Regions from separate parts of the Streptomyces sp. NPDC104226 genome, predicted to be linked through region 1. Evidence: predicted binding sites of a transcription regulator. Region 1 holds the regulator's gene; the other holds the start of a gene.
What was found. Region 1 encodes HspR, which represses chaperone genes until heat shock. Its sites were predicted from a motif close to TTGAGNNNNNNNNNCTCAA; they were not measured.
Positions count from the first base shown of each region.

Region 2: lon (endopeptidase La) is a predicted target of HspR. The motif match lies at 1,609-1,627, and genes of this name have one in related genera.

Region 1 covers NZ_JBVJMS010000011.1:63,390-73,005, forward strand. The annotation lists gene ACZ60J_RS30850 ((Fe-S)-binding protein) at 1-2,017, opposite strand, end outside; gene ACZ60J_RS30855 (sugar transferase) at 2,128-2,694, opposite strand; gene dnaK (molecular chaperone DnaK) at 2,878-4,725, shown strand; gene grpE (nucleotide exchange factor GrpE) at 4,725-5,417, shown strand; gene dnaJ (molecular chaperone DnaJ) at 5,457-6,644, shown strand; gene ACZ60J_RS30875 (heat shock protein transcriptional repressor HspR) at 6,646-7,098, shown strand; gene ACZ60J_RS30880 (helix-turn-helix transcriptional regulator) at 7,198-8,217, opposite strand; gene ACZ60J_RS30885 (hypothetical protein) at 8,408-8,530, shown strand; gene ACZ60J_RS30890 (Rieske (2Fe-2S) protein) at 8,530-8,841, shown strand; gene ACZ60J_RS30895 (pyridoxamine 5'-phosphate oxidase family protein) at 9,034-9,480, opposite strand; gene clpB (ATP-dependent chaperone ClpB) at 9,579-9,616, shown strand, end outside.
Region 2 covers NZ_JBVJMS010000012.1:44,446-54,061, reverse strand. The annotation lists gene lon (endopeptidase La) at 1-1,586, opposite strand, end outside; gene ACZ60J_RS32330 (DUF4097 family beta strand repeat-containing protein) at 1,755-2,588, opposite strand; gene ACZ60J_RS32325 (sulfurtransferase) at 2,683-3,546, opposite strand; gene ACZ60J_RS32320 (glycosyltransferase family 39 protein) at 3,671-5,137, opposite strand; gene ACZ60J_RS32315 (hypothetical protein) at 5,149-5,766, shown strand; gene ACZ60J_RS32310 (TetR/AcrR family transcriptional regulator) at 5,804-6,454, opposite strand; gene ACZ60J_RS32305 (glycoside hydrolase family 3 protein) at 7,008-8,795, shown strand; gene ACZ60J_RS32300 (response regulator transcription factor) at 9,054-9,616, shown strand, end outside.

The DNA.
Region 1 (9,616 bases):
CGATCCGCTCCTCCATCCACATCCGCGCGCCACCGGCGCCGCAGCAGAAGCCCCGCTCCTTGTGGCGGTGCATCTCCTGCTGGCGCAGGCCCGGCACGGCCGACATGATCTCGCGCGGCGGCGTGTAGACCTTGTTGTGCCGGCCCAGGTAGCAGGGGTCGTGGTACGTGATGAGCCCGTCGACCGGGGTCACCGGCGTGAGGCGGCCCTCGTCGATCAGGTGCTGGAGCAGCTGCGTGTGGTGGATGACCTCGTACTCGCCGCCCAGCTGCGGGTACTCGTTCGCGATGGTGTTGAAGCAGTGCGGGCAGGTGGAGACGATGCGCTTCGCCGACTTCGGCTTCTTCGTCTCCGGGTCGTCGTCGTCCTCGCCGAACGCCATGTTCAGCATCGCGACGTTTTCCTGCGCCAGCTGCTGGAAGAGCGGCTCGTTGCCCAGGCGGCGCGGGGAGTCGCCCGTGCACTTCTCGTCGCCGCCCATGATCGCGAACTTGACGCCCGCCATGTTCAGCAGCTCGGCGAAGGCCTTCGTGGTCTTCTTCGCCCGGTCTTCGAGCGCGCCCGCGCAGCCGACCCAGTACAGGTAGTCGAACTCGGAGAGGTCCTCCGCGTCCTTGCCGATGATCGGGACCTCGAAGTCCACCTCCTTGGTCCACTCGACGCGCTGCTTCTTGGCCATGCCCCAGGGGTTGCCCTTGCGCTCCAGGTTCTTCAGCATCGTGCCGGCCTCCGACGGGAAGGCGGACTCGATCATCACCTGGTAGCGGCGCATGTCGACGATGTGGTCGATGTGCTCGATGTCCACCGGGCACTGCTCGACGCACGCACCGCAGCTCGTGCAGGACCACAGGACGTCGGGGTCGATGACCCCGTTCTCCTCGGCGGTGCCGATCAGCGGGCGCTCGGCCTCGGCGAGGGCCGCGGCCGGGACGTTGGCCAGCTGCTCCGGCGTCGCCTTCTCGTTGCCCTCCATGTCCTTGCCGCCGCCGGCGAGCAGGTACGGGGCCTTGGCGTGCGCGTGGTCGCGCAGCGACATGATCAGGAGCTTGGGGGAGAGGGGCTTGCCGGTGTTCCAGGCCGGGCACTGCGACTGGCAGCGGCCGCACTCCGTGCACGTGGAGAAGTCGAGGATGCCCTTCCAGGAGAACTGCTCGACCTGGGAGACGCCGTAGACGTCGTCCTCGCCCGGGTCCTCGAAGTTGAGCGGCTTGCCGCCGCTGGTCATGGGCTGGAGGGCGCCGAGCGCCGTCGCGCCGTCGGCGTTCCGCTTGAACCAGATGTTCGGGAAGCCGAGGAAGCGGTGCCAGGCGACACCCATGTTGGTGTTGAGCGAGACCACGATCATCCAGATCAGCGAGGTGCCGATCTTGATCATCGCGGTGAAGTAGATGGCGTTCTGCAGCGCGCCGAGCGACATGCCCTTGAACGCCAGCACCAGCGGGTACGAGACGAAGTACGCCGGCTCGTACGAGTCCACGTGGTGGATCGCGCCTTCGAGGCCGCGCAGGCACAGGATCGCGAGGCCGATGGTCAGGATGATGTACTCGACGAAGTACGCCTGCCAGGCCTTCGAGCCGGCGAAGCGCGACTTGCGGCCGGCCCGCGAGGGCAGCGACGCGAGGCGGATCCCCATCAGGACGAGGATGCCGAGCACGGTCATCAGGCCGATGAACTCGATGTAGAGCTCGAACGGCAGGAAGCCGCCGACGATCGGCAGCACCCAGTCGGCCTGGAAGAGCTGCCCGTACGCCTGCAGCAGCGTGGGCGGCAGGGTCAGGAAGCCGATCGCGACGAACCAGTGCGCGAAGCCGACGAGGCCCCAGCGGTTCATCCGGCTGTGGCCGAGGAACTCCCGGACCAGGGTGATCGTTCGGGACTTCGGGTCGTCCGTACGGCTGCCTGCCGGTACGGGCTGTCCGAGCTTCACGAAGCGGTAGATCTGCGCCACGGCTCGGGCGAGCAGCGCGACGCCGACCACGGTCAGGACCAGCGACACGATGATCGCGGCGAGTTGCATGGGAGGGCTCCTCGGGCGGCACTTACTAAGCGGTAACTTATCCAGTCAAGGCTTGAGGTTACCCAGTCCCGACGCCGCAATGTAGCCGAGCGTGCGGTGATCTGCGTCGCTCAGGGTTGCCTGTGCCGCCAGGCCGCCCGCGGGGTCTGCGCGAGGATCGCCAGGTCCATCCCCAGCCAGTGGTTCTCCACATAGTGCCGGTCGAGCAGGTCCATCTCCTCCCACGGCAGGTCCGAACGTGCGCTCACCTGCCACAGCCCGGTCATCCCGGGCCGTACGAGGAGCCGCTCGGGCCGGTCCGTCAGGCCGTTCCCGGGGCGCGGTCCGACCAGTGACATCTCGCCCCGCAGCACGTTGAGCAGCTGCGGCAGTCCGTCCAGCGCGCACCGCTCCAGCGCCGCCCCGGCCCGGCCCTTGCCGATCCGCAGCCGCCACGCGCGGTAGGGGCGCCCGGCCAGGCCCGCCGCCGGCTCGCGTACGAGGACGCCCGCGCCCTGGGTCGCGTACAGCAGTCCGGCGGCCAGCAGCAGCGGGACGAGGAGCACCCCGAGCAGGAGCGCCGCTCCGGCGAGGTCGAGCACCCGCTTGGCCGAAGGCCTGGCGGGCCGGGGCCACGGCCAGGACCGGAGCCGGAGGCGGGGCCCCGGCCGGGCGGGGAGGCGTAGCAGCAGAGGCATGCCTGCACGGTGCCGCACGCCTCCGGCGGCGGTGCGGTGCCGCGCGGCCGTGGTGCCCCGAATGGCGCCCTGAGCGTAAGGGTGGCCTAAAGGTTGAGTCCCCTCGACTCACCTCTGTTGACACGGACGGAGGGGTGGTGCACTCTTGAGTCTGTTCCACTCAAGTCAGCTGGAGGAATCAAAATGGCACGTGCGGTCGGCATCGACCTGGGCACCACTAACTCCGTCGTCAGCGTTCTGGAAGGCGGCGAGCCCACCGTCATCACCAACGCCGAGGGCGCCAGGACCACGCCGTCCGTCGTCGCCTTCGCCAAGAACGGCGAGGTCCTCGTCGGCGAGGTGGCCAAGCGCCAGGCGGTCACGAACGTGGACCGGACCATCCGCTCCGTCAAGCGCCACATGGGCACTGACTGGAAGATCAACCTGGATGGCAAGGACTTCAACCCGCAGCAGATGAGCGCCTTCATCCTGCAGAAGCTGAAGCGCGACGCCGAGGCCTACCTGGGTGAGAAGGTCACGGACGCGGTCATCACCGTCCCGGCCTACTTCAACGACTCCGAGCGTCAGGCGACGAAGGAGGCCGGTGAGATCGCGGGCCTGAACGTCCTGCGCATCGTCAACGAGCCGACGGCCGCCGCCCTGGCCTACGGTCTCGACAAGGACGACCAGACCATTCTCGTCTTCGACCTCGGTGGCGGCACCTTCGACGTGTCCCTCCTGGAGATCGGCGACGGCGTCGTCGAGGTGAAGGCCACCAACGGTGACAACCACCTCGGTGGCGACGACTGGGACCAGCGCGTCGTCGACTACCTGGTGAAGCAGTTCCAGAACGGTCACGGCGTCGACCTGGCCAAGGACAAGATGGCGCTCCAGCGCCTGCGCGAGGCCGCCGAGAAGGCGAAGATCGAGCTGTCCTCCTCCACGGAGACCTCGATCAACCTGCCCTACATCACGGCCTCCGCCGAGGGCCCGCTGCACCTGGACGAGAAGCTCACGCGCTCCCAGTTCCAGCAGCTGACCGCGGACCTGCTCGACCGCTGCAAGACCCCGTTCCACAACGTCATCAAGGACGCGGGCATCAACCTGTCCGAGATCGACCACGTGGTCCTGGTCGGCGGCTCCACCCGCATGCCGGCCGTCGCCGAGCTCGTCAAGGAGCTCACCGGCGGTCAGGACGCCAACAAGGGCGTCAACCCGGACGAGGTCGTCGCCATCGGCGCGACCCTCCAGGCGGGCGTTCTCAAGGGTGAGGTCAAGGACGTCCTGCTCCTCGACGTGACCCCGCTGTCCCTGGGTATCGAAACCAAGGGCGGCATCATGACCAAGCTCATCGAGCGCAACACCACGATCCCGACCAAGCGGTCCGAGATCTTCACGACGGCCGAGGACAACCAGCCGTCCGTGCAGATCCAGGTCTACCAGGGCGAGCGCGAGATCGCGGCGTACAACAAGAAGCTCGGCATGTTCGAGCTGACCGGCCTGCCGCCGGCTCCGCGTGGCGTCCCGCAGATCGAGGTCTCCTTCGACATCGACGCGAACGGCATCATGCACGTCACGGCCAAGGACCTCGGCACGGGCAAGGAGCAGAAGATGACCGTCACCGGCGGCTCTTCGCTCGGCAAGGACGAGGTCGACCGCATGCGCCAGGAGGCGGAGCAGTACGCGGACGAGGACCTGCGCCGCAAGGAAGCCGCCGAGTCCCGCAACCAGGGCGAGAGCCTCGTGTACCAGACGGAGAAGTTCGTCAAGGACAACGAGGACAAGGTTCCGGCCGACGTCAAGGACGAGGTCGAGGCCTCCATCGCCGAGCTGAAGGAGAAGCTCAAGGGCGAGGACGCCGCCGAGATCCGCACCGCGACCGAGAAGCTCGGTGCCGTCAGCCAGAAGCTCGGCCAGGCGATCTACGCGGACGCCCAGGCCGCCCAGGGTGCCGCCGGCGCCGAGGGTGCCCAGCAGGCCGCCGACGCCAACGACGACGTCGTCGACGCCGAGATCGTCGACGACGAGAAGCCGAAGGGTGGCGCTGCCTGATGTCGGAGGAGACCCCGGGTTTCGACGAGAAGCCCGAAGTCCCCGCCGACGGCACGCCTGACGACGCCGCCGAGCCGAAGGCCGCAGCTTCCTCCAAGGAGGAGGCCGCGGCCCCGGCCGGGGACTCCGGAGCAGCACAGTCCGGCCAGGAGACCGCCCTCCTGGCCCAGCTGGACCAGGCCCGTACCGCGCTCGGCGAGCGCACCGCGGACCTCCAGCGGCTCCAGGCGGAGTACCAGAACTACCGCCGCCGGGTGGAGCGGGACCGGATCGCCGTCAAGGAGATCGCGGTCGCGTCCCTCCTGACGGAGCTGCTCCCGACCCTGGACGACATCGGCCGGGCGCGGGAACATGGCGAGCTGGTCGGCGGCTTCAAGTCGGTGGCCGAATCGCTGGAGACCGCCGCGGCCAAGATGGGCCTGCAGCAGTTCGGCAAGGAGGGCGAGCCCTTCGACCCGACGATCCACGAGGCCCTGATGCACTCGTACGCGCCGGACGTCACCGAGGACACCTGCGTGGCGATCCTGCAGCCGGGCTACCGGATCGGCGAGCGTACGATCCGTCCCGCGCGGGTCGCGGTGGCCGAGCCCCAGCCGGGCGCGGCGCCGAAGTCCGAGGCGGCGGAGGCCGACTCGTCGTCGGACCCGTCGGACCCGTCCGGCAAGGACGCGGATGCAGCCGACAACGGCTGAGGTTGACCACGTAGAGGCACGAGAGGAGGGACACCGGGGATGAGCACGAAGGACTTCGTCGAGAAGGACTACTACAAGGTCCTCGGTGTCCCGAAGGACGCCACCGAGGCCGAGATCAAGAAGGCGTACCGGAAGCTCGCCCGCGAGTTCCACCCGGACGCCAACAAGGGTGACGCCTCGGCCGAGGAGCGCTTCAAGGAGATCTCCGAGGCGAACGACATCCTCGGTGACGCCAAGAAGCGCAAGGAGTACGACGAGGCCCGCGCCCTGTTCGGGAACGGTGGCTTCCGCCCCGGTCCCGGCGGGGGCGGCGGCTCGTTCAACTTCGACCTCGGCGACCTCTTCGGAGGCCAGCAGCAGGGCGGCGCGGGCGGCGGTTTCGGCGGCGGCGGTCTGGGCGACGTCTTCGGCGGCCTGTTCAACCGCGGCGGCGCCGGCGCAGGTGCGGGGACCCGTACCCAGCCGCGCCGCGGCCAGGACATCGAGTCGGAGGTCACCCTCTCCTTCACGGAGGCGGTGGACGGGGCCACGGTCCCGCTCCGGATGTCCTCGCAGGCGCCCTGCAAGGCCTGTTCGGGCACCGGCGACAAGAACGGCACGCCCCGCGTGTGCCCGACCTGCGTCGGCACCGGCCAGGTGTCCCGCGGCAGCGGCGGCGGCTTCTCGCTGACCGACCCCTGCGCGGACTGCAAGGGCCGCGGCCTCATCGCCGAGACCCCCTGCGACATCTGCAAGGGCAGCGGCCGGGCCCGCAGTTCCCGGACCATGCAGGTCCGGATCCCGGCGGGAGTCTCCGACTCCCAGCGGATCCGGCTGCGCGGCAAGGGAGCCCCGGGCGAGCGCGGCGGCCCGGCCGGCGACCTGTACGTGGTCGTGCACGTGGACGCGCACCCGGTCTTCGGCCGCAAGGACGACAACCTCACGGTGACCGTTCCGGTCACCTTCGCGGAGGCGGCGCTCGGAGCCGACATCAAGGTCCCGACCCTGAACGGCCCCTCGGTGACGCTGAAGCTGCCCCCGGGCACCCCGGGCGGCCGCACGATGCGGGCCCGCGGCAAGGGAGCGGTCCGCAAGGACGGCACCCGCGGCGACCTGCTCGTGACGGTGGAGGTCGCCGTTCCGACCGAGCTGAACGACAAGGCCCGCGAGGCCATGGAGCTGTACCGCGAGGCGACGGAGTCCGAGGACCCGCGCTCCGCACTGTTCGAGTCCGCGAAGGGAGCATGACATGGACGGCCGCCGTAGGAGCCAGTACCAGCTCACCGATGAGACCCCGGTCTACGTGATCTCGGTGGCCGCCCAGCTCTCGGGCCTGCATCCGCAGACCCTGCGCCAGTACGACCGTCTCGGCCTGGTCTCCCCGGGCCGTACGGCCGGGCGCGGCCGGCGCTACTCGGCCCGTGACATCGAACTGCTCCGCACGGTGCAGGCGCTGTCCCAGGAAGAGGGCATCAACCTGGCCGGCATCAAGCGGATCATCGAGCTGGAGAACCAGGTCGCCGCGCTCCAGCAGCGCGTGGCCGAGCTCTCCACCGCGGTCGACGGCGCCGCCGCGGTGCTCCGGCAGCGCGAGGCCCAGGTGCACGCCTCGTACCGGCGCGACCTGGTCCCGTACCAGCCCCCGCAGCCGGGCAGCGCCCTGGTCGTCTGGCGGCCGGCGCCCAAGCGCCCGATGGACTGAGCGCGCCCGTACGGACGCGAAAAGAAGGCCCCGCCCGGTTGATACCGGGCGGGGCCTTCCGCATCCGTCAGGGCGCCCTGGGGGGCCTCTGCGCGGCTCTCAGAGCCGGCGCTCCGGGTCCTCCAGCATCCCCGAGCGGGCGATGAGGAAGCCGAGCTGTGCCCGGCTGCCGCTGCCCAGGGAGGCCGCCAGCTTGGCGATGTGGGCGCGGCAGGTCCGGACGTTCATTCCCAGCCGGCGCGCGATGGCCTCGTCCACGTGTCCCTCGATGAGGAGCTGCGCGATGGAGCGCTGCACGCCCGAGATGCCGCCGGGGGTGTGCTGGTACGTCACCTCCGCCGACAGCGGCACGGCACGGTGCCACAGCTGCTCGAAGACCTTGATGAGGTAGTCGACCAGCCCGGGGTGGCGCAGTTCCAGGGCCGTCCTGCGGTCGTCGCTCGTGGGGATGAAGGCCACCGTACGGTCGAAGATCATGAGACGCTCCATGAGCTCTTCGAGCGTGCGGATCTCGACCTTCCCCGCGGAGATCCGGTCCACGTAGGCGAGCGTGCCCTGGCTGTGCCGCACGGTGTGCTGGTAGAGCGTCCTTATGCGCACCCCGCGGTTGACGAGGGGAGCGGCGCGCTCCAGTGCCTCCGTGAGGACCGACGTGGACCGGGCGCCGCCCGGTTGTACGGTCAGCACTTCGGTCCGGCACTCCGCGGTGGCCTGGTCGAGGGCGGTGTGGATCTGGTCGAAGCCCTCCAGCACGGTGATGGCGTGGGTGTTCGAGGGGCTCTGGGAGCTGATGGCCAGAAACGGCTCGAATGCGTCGGTGAGATCTATGGTGTCCCGGCGCCGGTCCTGAATCTCCCGTTCGAGCGGATGGAGCCGCTGGGCGAGCGCGACGGACGGGGGAACCGCGCGGAGCTGGTTCGCGTCATCGGGGTCGGGCCTCAGGAGAGCGAATTCGAGCAGGCAGGGGGCGTTCTCGACCTCGCCGCGGCTCACCCGGCCGGTGCTCAGCGCCGCCGTGTAGAGACGCGTCCCCTCCGCGCACATGGACGTGACGGGGTGGGGATGTGTCGGCTTTGTGTTGTTTCTGGGCAAATCTCCACCCCCCAGGGTCCTGAACATGCAAGAACATGATGCATCGTCCCTGTGGCAGCGACGTGCCCGAATAAGCCATCGTCTGACACGCGGGGGAGAAGATTTCCATCAAGTGAGGACGAAGCCGACCATGTACAAGAGAATGCTTCGCTCGGTACTTGCCATTGGGTTCTCCGCCGCTGCGGTCATTGGGGCAGTCAACGCCTTCGGTGGGGACGTGGGGGGTACCGACGCGCCCGCCGTGTCGATAGGCAAGCCCGATCTGGGCTGGGATTCGGCGCCCAACGACTTGGGCTGGGACTCGACCACCGCGTCGACCAACGACCTCGGCTGGGACTGATGACGCCCGACGACCACGGCTTCCGCCGTGAAATGGCATCTGCCTACCGCTCCGGCTGGCAGTTCATCGATCTCACCAGCGCCATCCCTTACGTCGGTGACTCGCTGAAGGTCACCTTGTTCGGCCAGCCGATCATCGTGGTGCGGGAAGAGGACGAGGACGTCCGGGCCTACCGCTGTCTGCGCCGCCCCCGAGGCGCACCGCAGCCCGTCCGCTGCGAGATCCGGTACGGCATGGTCTTCGTCAATCTGGACCAGCGTGATCACCAACTTTTCGAGCCCGAATCCGCCGCCACCCCCCGCAGTGCCTGAAGCGATTCCCCTGTCGTCGCAGATCGCTCAGGCACTACCCCCACACAGCGACGCCATCGTGGACCTGACCACGATGGCGTCGCTGTGATGTCCGTGTCCAGTGGTTGAACCGGACATCGTCGAACGGGGCGTGGCCGGGCGCGGTACGCCCGAGCGGGGTGCCGCCGGGCCGTGCGCGGCCGGCCGTGCGCGTTACGCGCGCCCCATGGCCCGGTCCAGGCTGATCTCCACGACCACCCGGTCCGGGTTCGGCGAGGGCGTCCGCCCGTACCGCTCCGCGTAGCGCCGTACCGCCTCCGCGACCGAGGCCTCGTCCGTACGCACCACCGCGCGGCCCTCCAGGGTCGCCCAGCGCCGCCCCTCCAGCTGGCACACCGCCACCCGGGCCCCGCCCTGCGGGCCGCCCTGCGACGCCAGCACGTTGCGGACCTTCTTGCTGTGCTTGTTGCTGATCACCCGTGCCAGCCCGGCCTCCGGGTCGTAGGTCACGCCCACCGGGACCACGTGCGGGCTGCCGTCGGGGCGGTGGGTGGTCAGCGTGCAGATGTGCCGCTCCCGCCAGAAGGCGAGGTACTCCGGCGTCGGGTTGAGTACGTCTTGGGGTGGGCGGGCCGTGCCGGCCGGGCTGGGAGTCGACATGCGCGAAGGGTACGTCCCTCCACCTTGAGTGGAATAGACTCAACTTTGTGCAGGTTACTCATGTGAAGCACACGACGTAGGGAAGGGAGAAGGCGCACGTGGATGCCGAGCTGACCAACAGGAGCCGGGACGCGCT
Region 2 (9,616 bases), on a different contig from region 1:
ACTTCCTCCGCGGCCAGGCCGGCCCGCTCCAGCTGCCGGGGCAGCAGGTGGTCGCGGGCGATGACGACCTTCTCGTCCTCGGTGTAGCCGTCGAGGCGGACCAGTTCCATGCGGTCGGCGAGGGCCTCGGGAATGGCCTCCAGGACGTTGGCGGTGGCCAGGAACACGACGTCGCTCAGGTCCAGTTCCACCTCCAGGTAGTGGTCCCGGAAGGTGTGGTTCTGGGCGGGGTCGAGGACTTCGAGCAGCGCGGCCGCCGGGTCTCCGCGGAAGTCGGAGCCGACCTTGTCGATCTCGTCGAGCAGGACGACCGGGTTCATGGAACCGGATTCCTTGATGGCCCGTACGATCCGGCCGGGCAGCGCGCCCACGTACGTACGCCGGTGCCCGCGGATCTCGGCCTCGTCGCGGACTCCGCCGAGGGCGACGCGGACGAACGTGCGGCCCATGGCGTGGGCCACGGACTCGCCGAGGGAGGTCTTGCCGACGCCGGGAGGGCCTACGAGTGCCAGCACGGCGCCGCCCCTGCGCCCGCCGACGACACCCATCCCGCGCTCGGAGCGGCGCTTGCGCACCGCCAGGTACTCGGTGATCCGGTCCTTCACGTCGCTCAGCCCGGCGTGCTCCGCGTCCAGGACGGCGCGGGCTCCGCGGATGTCGTACGCGTCCTCGGTCCGCTCGTTCCAGGGGAGTTCGAGCACGGTGTCCAGCCAGGTGCGGATCCAGGACCCTTCCGGGGACTGGTCGCTGGAGCGCTCCAGCTTGTCGACTTCCTTGAGCGCGGCCTCCCGTACCTTCTCGGGCAGGTCGGCGGCTTCGACGCGGGCCCGGTAGTCGTCGGACTCCTCGCCCTCCTTCTCCCCGCTGAGCTCGCGCAGTTCCTTGCGCACGGCGTCGAGCTGCCGCTTGAGCAGGAACTCGCGCTGGACCTTGTCGACGCCGTCCTGGACGTCCTTGGCGATGGACTCGGCGACGTCCTGCTCGGCGAGGTGGTCGCTGAGGGCCTTGACGGCGAGCCGCAGCCGGGCGACGGGGTCGGCCGTCTCCAGCAGCTCCACCTTCTGCTCGACGGTCAGGAACGGGGAGTAGCCGGAGTTGTCCGCGAGGGCCCCGACCCCCTCGATCTGCTGCACCCGGTCCACGACCTGCCAGGCCCCGCGCTTCTTGAGCCAGCTCGTGGCGAGCGCCTTGTACTCCTTGACGAGCTCGGCGACGGCCCCGGGCAGCGGATCGGGGACGGCCTCGTCCACGGTCTCCCCCTCGACCCAGAGCGCGGCCCCGGGCCCGGTCGTCCCGGCCCCGATGCGGACCCGGCCGCGGCCGCGGATCAGCGCCCCGGGATCCCCGTCGGACAGCCGTCCCACCTGCTCCACGGTGCCGAGCACTCCGGTGCCGGTGTACTTCCCGTCGACCCGGGGCACGAGCAGCACCTTCGGCTTCCCGCTCCCGGCGGCGGCCTGGGCGGCCTCGACGGCGGCGCGCACCTCGTTGTCGGACAGGTCCAGCGGAACGACCATCCCGGGCAGCACGACCTCGTCGTCGAGCGGCAGCACGGGCAGGGTGAGCGTTACGGACGTCGAAGCCATGATGTTCCCTCCGGCAGTGAAGTTGAGCTATGCCGACTCAATGCACGTGAGGGTCCCGATGTTCCCCAACGCCCGTTCGCCCGGGGCGAACAGGGTCGGGGGCAGCCCCGTCCGGGCGGCGGCATCACCGGGAATACCCAGCTCACCACCGGTGGGGGCGAGGTCGGCTCAGGCCGCCGAGACGGTGATGTCGCCCGACGAGGTCCGTACGGCGACGCGGGCGGCGGCGGAGGGGTCCGCGGGGAGGGTGATCCTGCGTGCGCCGGAGTCGGTGGCGACGTCGAGGGCGTACGGGGCCGCGGGGACCTTCACCCCGGCGTCGCCCGAGCTGGTCCGGACGGCGATCGAAGCCGGGGCCGTCGTGAAGGCGAGGCGGACGTCGCCGGAGTCGGAACGGGCGTCCGCGCCCGTTCCGGACAGTTCCCCGGCGGTGATCGAGCCCGAGGACGTACGGACCTTCAGCGGGCCGGCGATCCGGTCCGCCCGGACCGCGCCGGAGGCGGTGCCGACCTCCAGCGCGCCGCCGATCCGCTCCACGCGCACCCCGCCCGAGGAGGTCACGACCTTGGCTGCGGCCACCCCCGACACGGCGACGCGGCCGCTGCTGCTCTTGGCCCGGACCGTGGCGGAGGCCGGTACCTCCAGCCGGTAGTCGACGGAACAGCGCCCGGAGCAGTCCCCGTTGGTGAGGGTCAGCACTCCGCCGGAGAGCCGCTGGGCGGGCTCGGGCGCGGTGTCGCCGTGGTAGCGGACGGTGCGGCCGACGACGACGCCGGGGCCGGAGCCGACGACCACCTCGATGGATCCGCTCCCGGAGTCCTCCACCTCGACCGCGGTGACGGCCTCGGCCACCGTGGCGTCCGCGTTCGCCGACTTCTCCGGTCCGCCTCGGGAGACGAGCGAGCCGAAGGAGCAGCCGGTGAGCAGCAGTCCGGCGGCGACTGCCGTGGCGGTGAGGGTGACGGTGGCCTTGGTGGCGCGCGGGCGCGTCTTCGTGGTCATGGTGTCGATCGTGCCCGCGCGGCGGACGCGGGGGCATGGTGCACGTGCCCGGATCCGGGGTGGGGTTAACCCCCGGATCCGGGGCTCGGCTGCCTCAACTCCCCTGCACGACGGGCCGGTCCGGGGACGGCAGGCCCCACTCGCTCCAGGAGCCGTCGTACACCGCGAGGTCCTCGTACCCGGCGAGGGCGGCGCCGAGGGCGAGCACGCAGGCGGTGACCCCCGATCCGCAACTGAAGTACAGCCGCTCCCGCTCGCCCGCCGCAGCCCCGAAGGCCGCGCGGAGCTCCGCGGCGGGGCGCATCAGGCCGTCGGGGCGCTGCAGTTCGCCGAAGGGGAGGCTGACCGCGCCCGGCATGTGGCCCCCGCGCAGGCCGGGGCGGGGTTCGGGGGCGGTCCCGGCGAAGCGTTCGCGGGTCCGGGCGTCGAGCACGGCGGCGGCCGGATCGGCCAGGGCCGCCGAGACGGCGGCCGCGTCCACCAGCAGTCCGGCACGGGGCCGGGCGGTGAAGGAGCCGCGCGGGCCCTCGTAGCCCGGCCGGCGCTCCTCCACCGGCCGCCCGGCGGCGATCCACGCGGGCAGCCCGCCGTCGAGGACGGCGACCCGGTCGAAGCCCGTGCTGCGCAGCATCCACCAGGCGCGGGCGCTGGAGTAGACGCCGGCGCCGTCGTACACGACGACCGTGCTGTCGTCGTCTACGCCCAGGGTGCGCATCGCCTCGGCGAAGGCGGCGGGGCCGGGCATGGTGTGCGGGGCGGCGGCGGTGTGGTCGGACAATGCGCCGTCGAGGTCGAAGGGCCGGGCCCCGGGGATGCGCCGGTCCGCGCCGCGGTGGGCCCCGACGGAGGCGTCGAAGACGACGAGTCCGGGCGCGCCGAGCCGCTCCGCGAGCCAGTCCCCGCCGACGAGCGGACCGGGCGGCACGAGGGAGAGGGGGTGGGCTGCGTCCGCGTCCATGAGGCACCTCCGGCAGAATCCGACGGGCCCCCGCGAGGTGGGCGCCCCGCGGCCCATCCTCCCTCCTCCCCTCCGGCCCCCTGCGCACGCCCCCGCTTCCGGGCGGCCCGCGCGCGGCCGGGAGTTACGGGCAGGTGCCCGGACGGGCGAAGAGGGCCACGCGGGCGCCGCGCACCTCCGTCACGGAGCACAGGTCGAAGTGGGAGACGAGCGTCTGGCGTTTCACCGCCTCGGCCGGGTAGCCGTCCAGCGGCTGCCCCACCGGGTCCAGCAGGGCCACCACCCGGTCGACCGCCGGGTCCAGCAGGGCCGCCCGGATCTCCTCCGGAGTCCGCTCCACGCCCTGGAGGCTCCGCGAAGCCGCCGGGGTGCGGGACAGGGCGAGGTCGCGCAGGGAGCCGTAGGCCTCCGGCGAGGACAGCAGCCATTCCCGCCGCCGTGCGGGGAGGAACAGCACCGCGTCGCCCGGGCGGGCGAGTCCGCGTACGGCCGCCGCGACGGCCCGCGCGTCGTCCTTGCGGCTCTCGGGAGTACGCAGCCACGCGGACCAGAGCCCGACGGGGACGAGCAGGGCCCCGACCAGCGGCCACACCCACCACCCCCGCGCCGTGGCGAGCCGTGCCCCCGCGAGGAGGGCGAAGCCGGCGAGCGCGTAGAGGACGTACCGGTCCACGTACCAGGGGTGCACCAGCGAGACCGCGAGCAGCACTCCGGGCGGCAGCAGCGCCAGCGGCAGGGCGACCCGTACGAGTTCCCGCGCGGCTCCCCGGGCCAGGAGCAGGGAGGCGGCCGCGAGGACCCCGTAGGCCGCCCAGTCCTGCCAGCTCGGCCGCCCGAGCCAGCCCAGCTGCTGCTGCGCCTGCCGCACGCTGACCAGCGCGAGCGGCAGCAGCGCGACCACCACGGCCCCGGCGGCGAGCCGCCAGCCGCGCGAGCGCCGGGCGGCGAACGCGTGCGCGGGCAGCGCCAGTACGGCGAACTCGTGCAGCCAGCACCCGAGCACCAGCACCACCGCATAGGCGGCCCAGCGCTCGCGCAGCATCAGGTACGTGGCCCAGACGACGGCCGCGGCGACGAACGCGTACGAGCGCCCTTCCTGGGCGTACATCTGCACGGGCGGCAGCAGCGCGTACCCGACCCCGGCCAGCACCGCGACCCGCCCCGCAGGGCGCGGGGGGCCCGTCAGGCGGTGGGCCACCGCGGCCACGCCGGAGGCGGCGAGGGCGGTGGCGGCGACCGAGGGGAGGCGCAGGGCCCAGAGGCCGGGGTCGGAGGCGGTGGTGCCCGTCACCGCGAAGACCGCGTGCATCAGGAGGTAGTAGAGGCCGTGGACGGCGTCGACCTGACCGAGCAGTTCCCAGAGCTCGCCGAGCGGCCGGTGGGCGACCTGCCACGTGACGGACTCGTCGCGCCACAGGGAGCCGCCCCGCGGGAGGCCCCAGAGGCCGAGGGCGACGGCGGTGAGCGGCGGCAGCCAGCGCCAAGGGGCGAAGCGGCGGATGTCGGCCTCCGAGTGCTTTCCGTGCGGGTGGTGCTGACTCCATACTCGGGGTTCGAGCCGGATACCTGCGGGGGTGGGGCGTGCGAGCACGTGGTGGACGAGTGGGCTGGGCAACGGCGGCCGGGGCGCTGGCCGTGGTGGCGGCCCTGGGCGGGTGCTCCTCCGACGGGTCGGACGACGGGGCGTCACCACGGCCGAGCGCGAGCACGGGCACCGCCGGCGGCACCCCGTCCGGGGCGGCGACGGACGCCCCGGGGACGCCGTCCCCCGGTCAGAGCGCCGGCCAGAGCCCGGACCCGGGCACCGGTACGACCGCTCCCTCCCCGCAGCCCGCGCCGAGCACCTCCGCGCCCGCGCCCAGCGCCTCGCCGCCCGGCGCCGGCGAGACGCTCCTCGCGGTCACCCGCAGCGGCGGCATCAGCGGAAAGAACAGCACCTTGGTCATCAAGGGGGACGGATCGTTCCTCCGGCTCGACGCGAAGGCCGAGACGGTCGACCAGGACAAGCTCTCGGCGGCCGCCCTCGCGAAACTGCGCACCGCGCTCCAGGAGGCGGACTTCCCCCGCCTGCCCCGGATCTCGATGCCCAAGGAGCCGGTCGCCGACGCGTTCACGTACGCCTTCCGGCACGGAGGCTACGAGGTCGCCGCCGCCCAGACCACGCTGCCCGGGTCTCTGCAAGGGGTCCTGGCCGCCCTGCCGCCCTTCGAGCCGCGCTGAGGGAACGGCAGCCGGGGCGCCGCCGCCGGCCGGCCCGTCACAGGCCCGTTCCCTCCACCGTGATCTCCCGGAGCCGCCGGTCCAGGTAGGCGCGGAGCAGGACCGCCATGTCCACGCCCTCCGGGTCCAGCACCCACTGGATCTGGAACCCGTCCATCACCGCGATGACCTCGCGGCCGACGGCCTCGCAGTCCGTGTCCGGCCGCACCTCGCCGCGCGCGACGCCCGCCCGGAGCAGGTCGACGCTGTAGCCCAGGACCCGGTCGTAGCGCTGCCTGAAGTAGGCGTGCGCGGGGTGGCCCGGGTTCCCGGACTCGCCGACCAGCGTGTTGTACATCCGTACGAGCCCGGGGCGGCGGGCGTTCTCCTCGGCGAGGGCGACCACGGCGGCGAAGTGCGCGGCGACCGAGGGGACCTCCTCCGCGGGCCCGCTGAAGAGCCGTTCGGCGTCGTGCTGCTCGCTCTGCGCCAGCACCGACAGCAGCAGGTCCTCCTTGCCGCGGAAGTGGTGGAGCAGGCCGCCCTGGGTGATACCGCAGTCGCCGGCGATCCGGGCGAGCGAGGAGGCGTTGAAACCCCACTGCGCGAAGTGCTCGACGGCGGTGTCGAGGATCTTCTGGCGCCGGGCCTCGCCCACCGCGTAGCCGCCCCGGGCGGTCGCCGCCTTCGGGGCCTTGTCCTGTGCCATGCGGACCACCCTAATCCGGACCCTTTCCGGCCACCGCGAAGGGGTGATCCAGGTCACTCCACGAAAACCTAGTGGGTGCATGGTTTTCGCGCCTACGGTGAAACCGCCCGGTCGGCGACGAGGCCCGACGCGGAGACGTTGGAGCCCCCATGCCGCTCACGCAGAACCCCGGACGTGCACGCGCCGCCACCGACCGCCCCGATCCGGCCACCCCGGCCCACGCTTCGGCCACCCCGGCCGACGGGCCCGCGACGCACCGGCCGGCGCCCCCACCAGGCTGATCTCCGGCCCGGTCGCCGCGCCCTCTTCCTCGCCGACGGCATCACGGCGGGCATCGGCGCCACCCCCGTCCGACTGACCCGGCCCTCGGGGGACGGCCCGCCCGACCGCACCCGCCACCGCCGACGCACCGGCCCCGGCGACCCCGGCGACCCCGGGCCCCCGCGCCCCCGGCCCCGCCCCGACCCCGGCACCGGCCCCGCCCAGCCGTCCGGCCCCGCCGGCCCCGCACCCCGCGACCTCCCGCGCGACCGACCTCCTCAGGAGCCCCGCCATGAACGCCACCCCGACGCCCCCGACCGCCCCCGCCTCGCCCCTCCCCTACCGCGACGCCTCCCTCCCCGTGGACCGGCGCGTCGAGGACCTGCTCTCCCGCATGACCCTGGAGGAGAAGGCCGGCCAGCTCTTCCACTCGATGCTGATGATGAACGCGGACGGCACCCCGGTCACCGAGACCGACGGCTCGATCCTCCCGTTCACCACCCCCGAGCTGATCGAGGGCCGCCACCTCACCCACTTCAACCTCCTCGGCAGCTACGGCGCCCGCGAGATGGCGATGTGGCAGAACGCCGTCCAGGAGATGGCCGCCGGCACCCGCCTCGGCATCCCGGTGACCCTGTCGACGGACCCCCGGCACTCCTTCACCGACAACGTCGGCGCCTCCTTCAACGCCGGCGCCTTCTCCGCCTGGCCGGAGGCGATCGGGCTGGCCGCGATCGGGGACCCGGAGCTGGTCTTCGAGTTCGCCGACATCATGCGGCGCGAGTACCTCTCCGTCGGCTTCCGCGTCGCGCTGCACCCGCAGATCGACCTGGCCACGGAGCCCCGCTGGGCCCGCCAGTCGGGCACCTTCGGCTCGGACGCGAAGCTGACGGGCGAGCTCGTCCAGGCCTACGTACGCGGCCTGCAGGGCGAGACCCTCGGCGCGAGCTCGGTGTCCGCGATGGTCAAGCACTTCCCCGGTGGCGGCCCGCAGAAGGACGGCGAGGACCCGCACTTCGCGCACGGCAAGGAGCAGATCTACCCGGGCGGGATGCGCGAGCACCACCTGGAGCCGTTCAAGGCGGCCATCGCCGCAGGCTGCTCGCAGATGATGCCGTACTACGGCCAGCCGATGGGCACCGACTGGGAAGAGGTCGGCTTCGGCTTCAACAGGGGCGTCGTCACCGGCCTCCTCCGCGAGGAACTCGGCTTCCAGGGCATCGTCTGCACCGACTGGGGCCTGCTCACCGAGTCGGTGATCTTCGGCGAGCCGCACCCGGCCCGCGCCTGGGGTCTGGAGCACCTCAGCGTCTCCGAGCGGGCGGCCCGCGCGCTGGAGGCGGGCTCGGACCAGTTCGGCGGCGAGCAGTGCCCCGCGGTCATCGTGGAGATGGTCCGCTCGGGCCGGGTCACCGAGGCCCGCATCGACGCGTCCGTGCGCCGGCTGCTGCGCGAGAAGTTCGTCCTCGGCCTCTTCGAGAACCCGTACGTGGACCCGGACGAGGCGGCCGAGACCGTCGGCCGCGCCGATTTCACCGCGGCCGGCGCCGCGGCCCAGCGGCGCTCCCTGACGGTGCTCACCAACACCGGGACGACCCTGCCGGTCTCCGGCCGGCCGAAGCTGTACGTCAAGGACGTGGACGCGGAGGTCGCGGCGGCGTACGGCGAACTCGTGTCCGACCCGGCCGAGGCGGACCTGGCGGTGCTGCGGCTGCGCACCCCGCACGAGCCCCGCACGAACATCTTCGAGTCCTTCTTCCACTCGGGTTCGCTGGCCTTCCCCGAGCCGGAGCTCACCGAGATCCTGTCCCTCCTGGACGCCGTCCCCACCCTGGTCTGCATCAACCTGGAGCGGGCCGCGGTGATCCCCGAGATCGCGGAGCGGGCGGCCGCACTGATCGCGGACTACGGTGCTTCGGACGCCGCCCTCCTGGACGTGGCCTTCGGCCGGGCCGCCGCGCAGGGCCGCCTGCCCTTCGAGCTCCCGCGCTCGATGGAGGCCGTCGCGGCCTCCCGGCCCGACGTTCCGAACGACACCGGGAACCCGGTGTTCCCGCACGGCCACGGTCTGTCCCTGTAGCCCCGCGGGGCCGGTCCCCGGCCGGCCCTTCCACCGTTCCCGGGGCCCTGTCCTGACCCACCGGGATCCGGGGCTCCGCCCCGGATCCCGCGCCCCGCACGCCGGCGAGGCCGGATCTTCCGGCCCGCCGGGCGTTTGAACCGCAGGTCCGGGGGCAGAGGGCCCGGGAACGAACCCGCGCAGCGAACCCGTCATAGCCGGAGCTCAGCCGCTCCTCTACGCTGCACCCCTACCACGCGGGATCTTCAGGGGCGGGACATGGAACAGACGCACACCACCACCCACAACGGCGCCGCGGCCACCCCCGGCGCGCAGCGCCGGGTCCTCGTCGTCGAGGACGACCACACCATCGCGGAGGCCATCGCGGCCCGGCTCCGTGCCGAGGGCTTCCAGGTCCAGACGGCCGCGGACGGGCCGGCGGCCGTGGCCGCCGCCGAGGGCTGGCTGCCCGACCTGCTGGTCCTGGACGTGATGCTGCCGGGCTTCGACGGCCTGGAGGTCTGCCGCCGGGTCCAGGCCCAGCGGCCCGTTCCGGTGCTCATGCTCACGGCCCGGGACGACGAGACCGACATGCTCGTCGGCCTCGGGGTCGGCGCCGACGACTACATGACGAAACCCTTCTCCATGCGCGAGCTGGCCGCGCGGGTCCACGTACTGCTGCGGCGGGTGGAGCGGGCGAACGTGGCCGCGCACGCCCCGCGCGGAGCCACGCTGCGCCTGGGCGATCTGGAGATCGACCACGCGCAGCGCCGGGTCCGCGTGCACGCCGAGGACGTGCACCTGACGCCGACGGAGTTCGACCTGCTGGTGTGCCTGGCCGG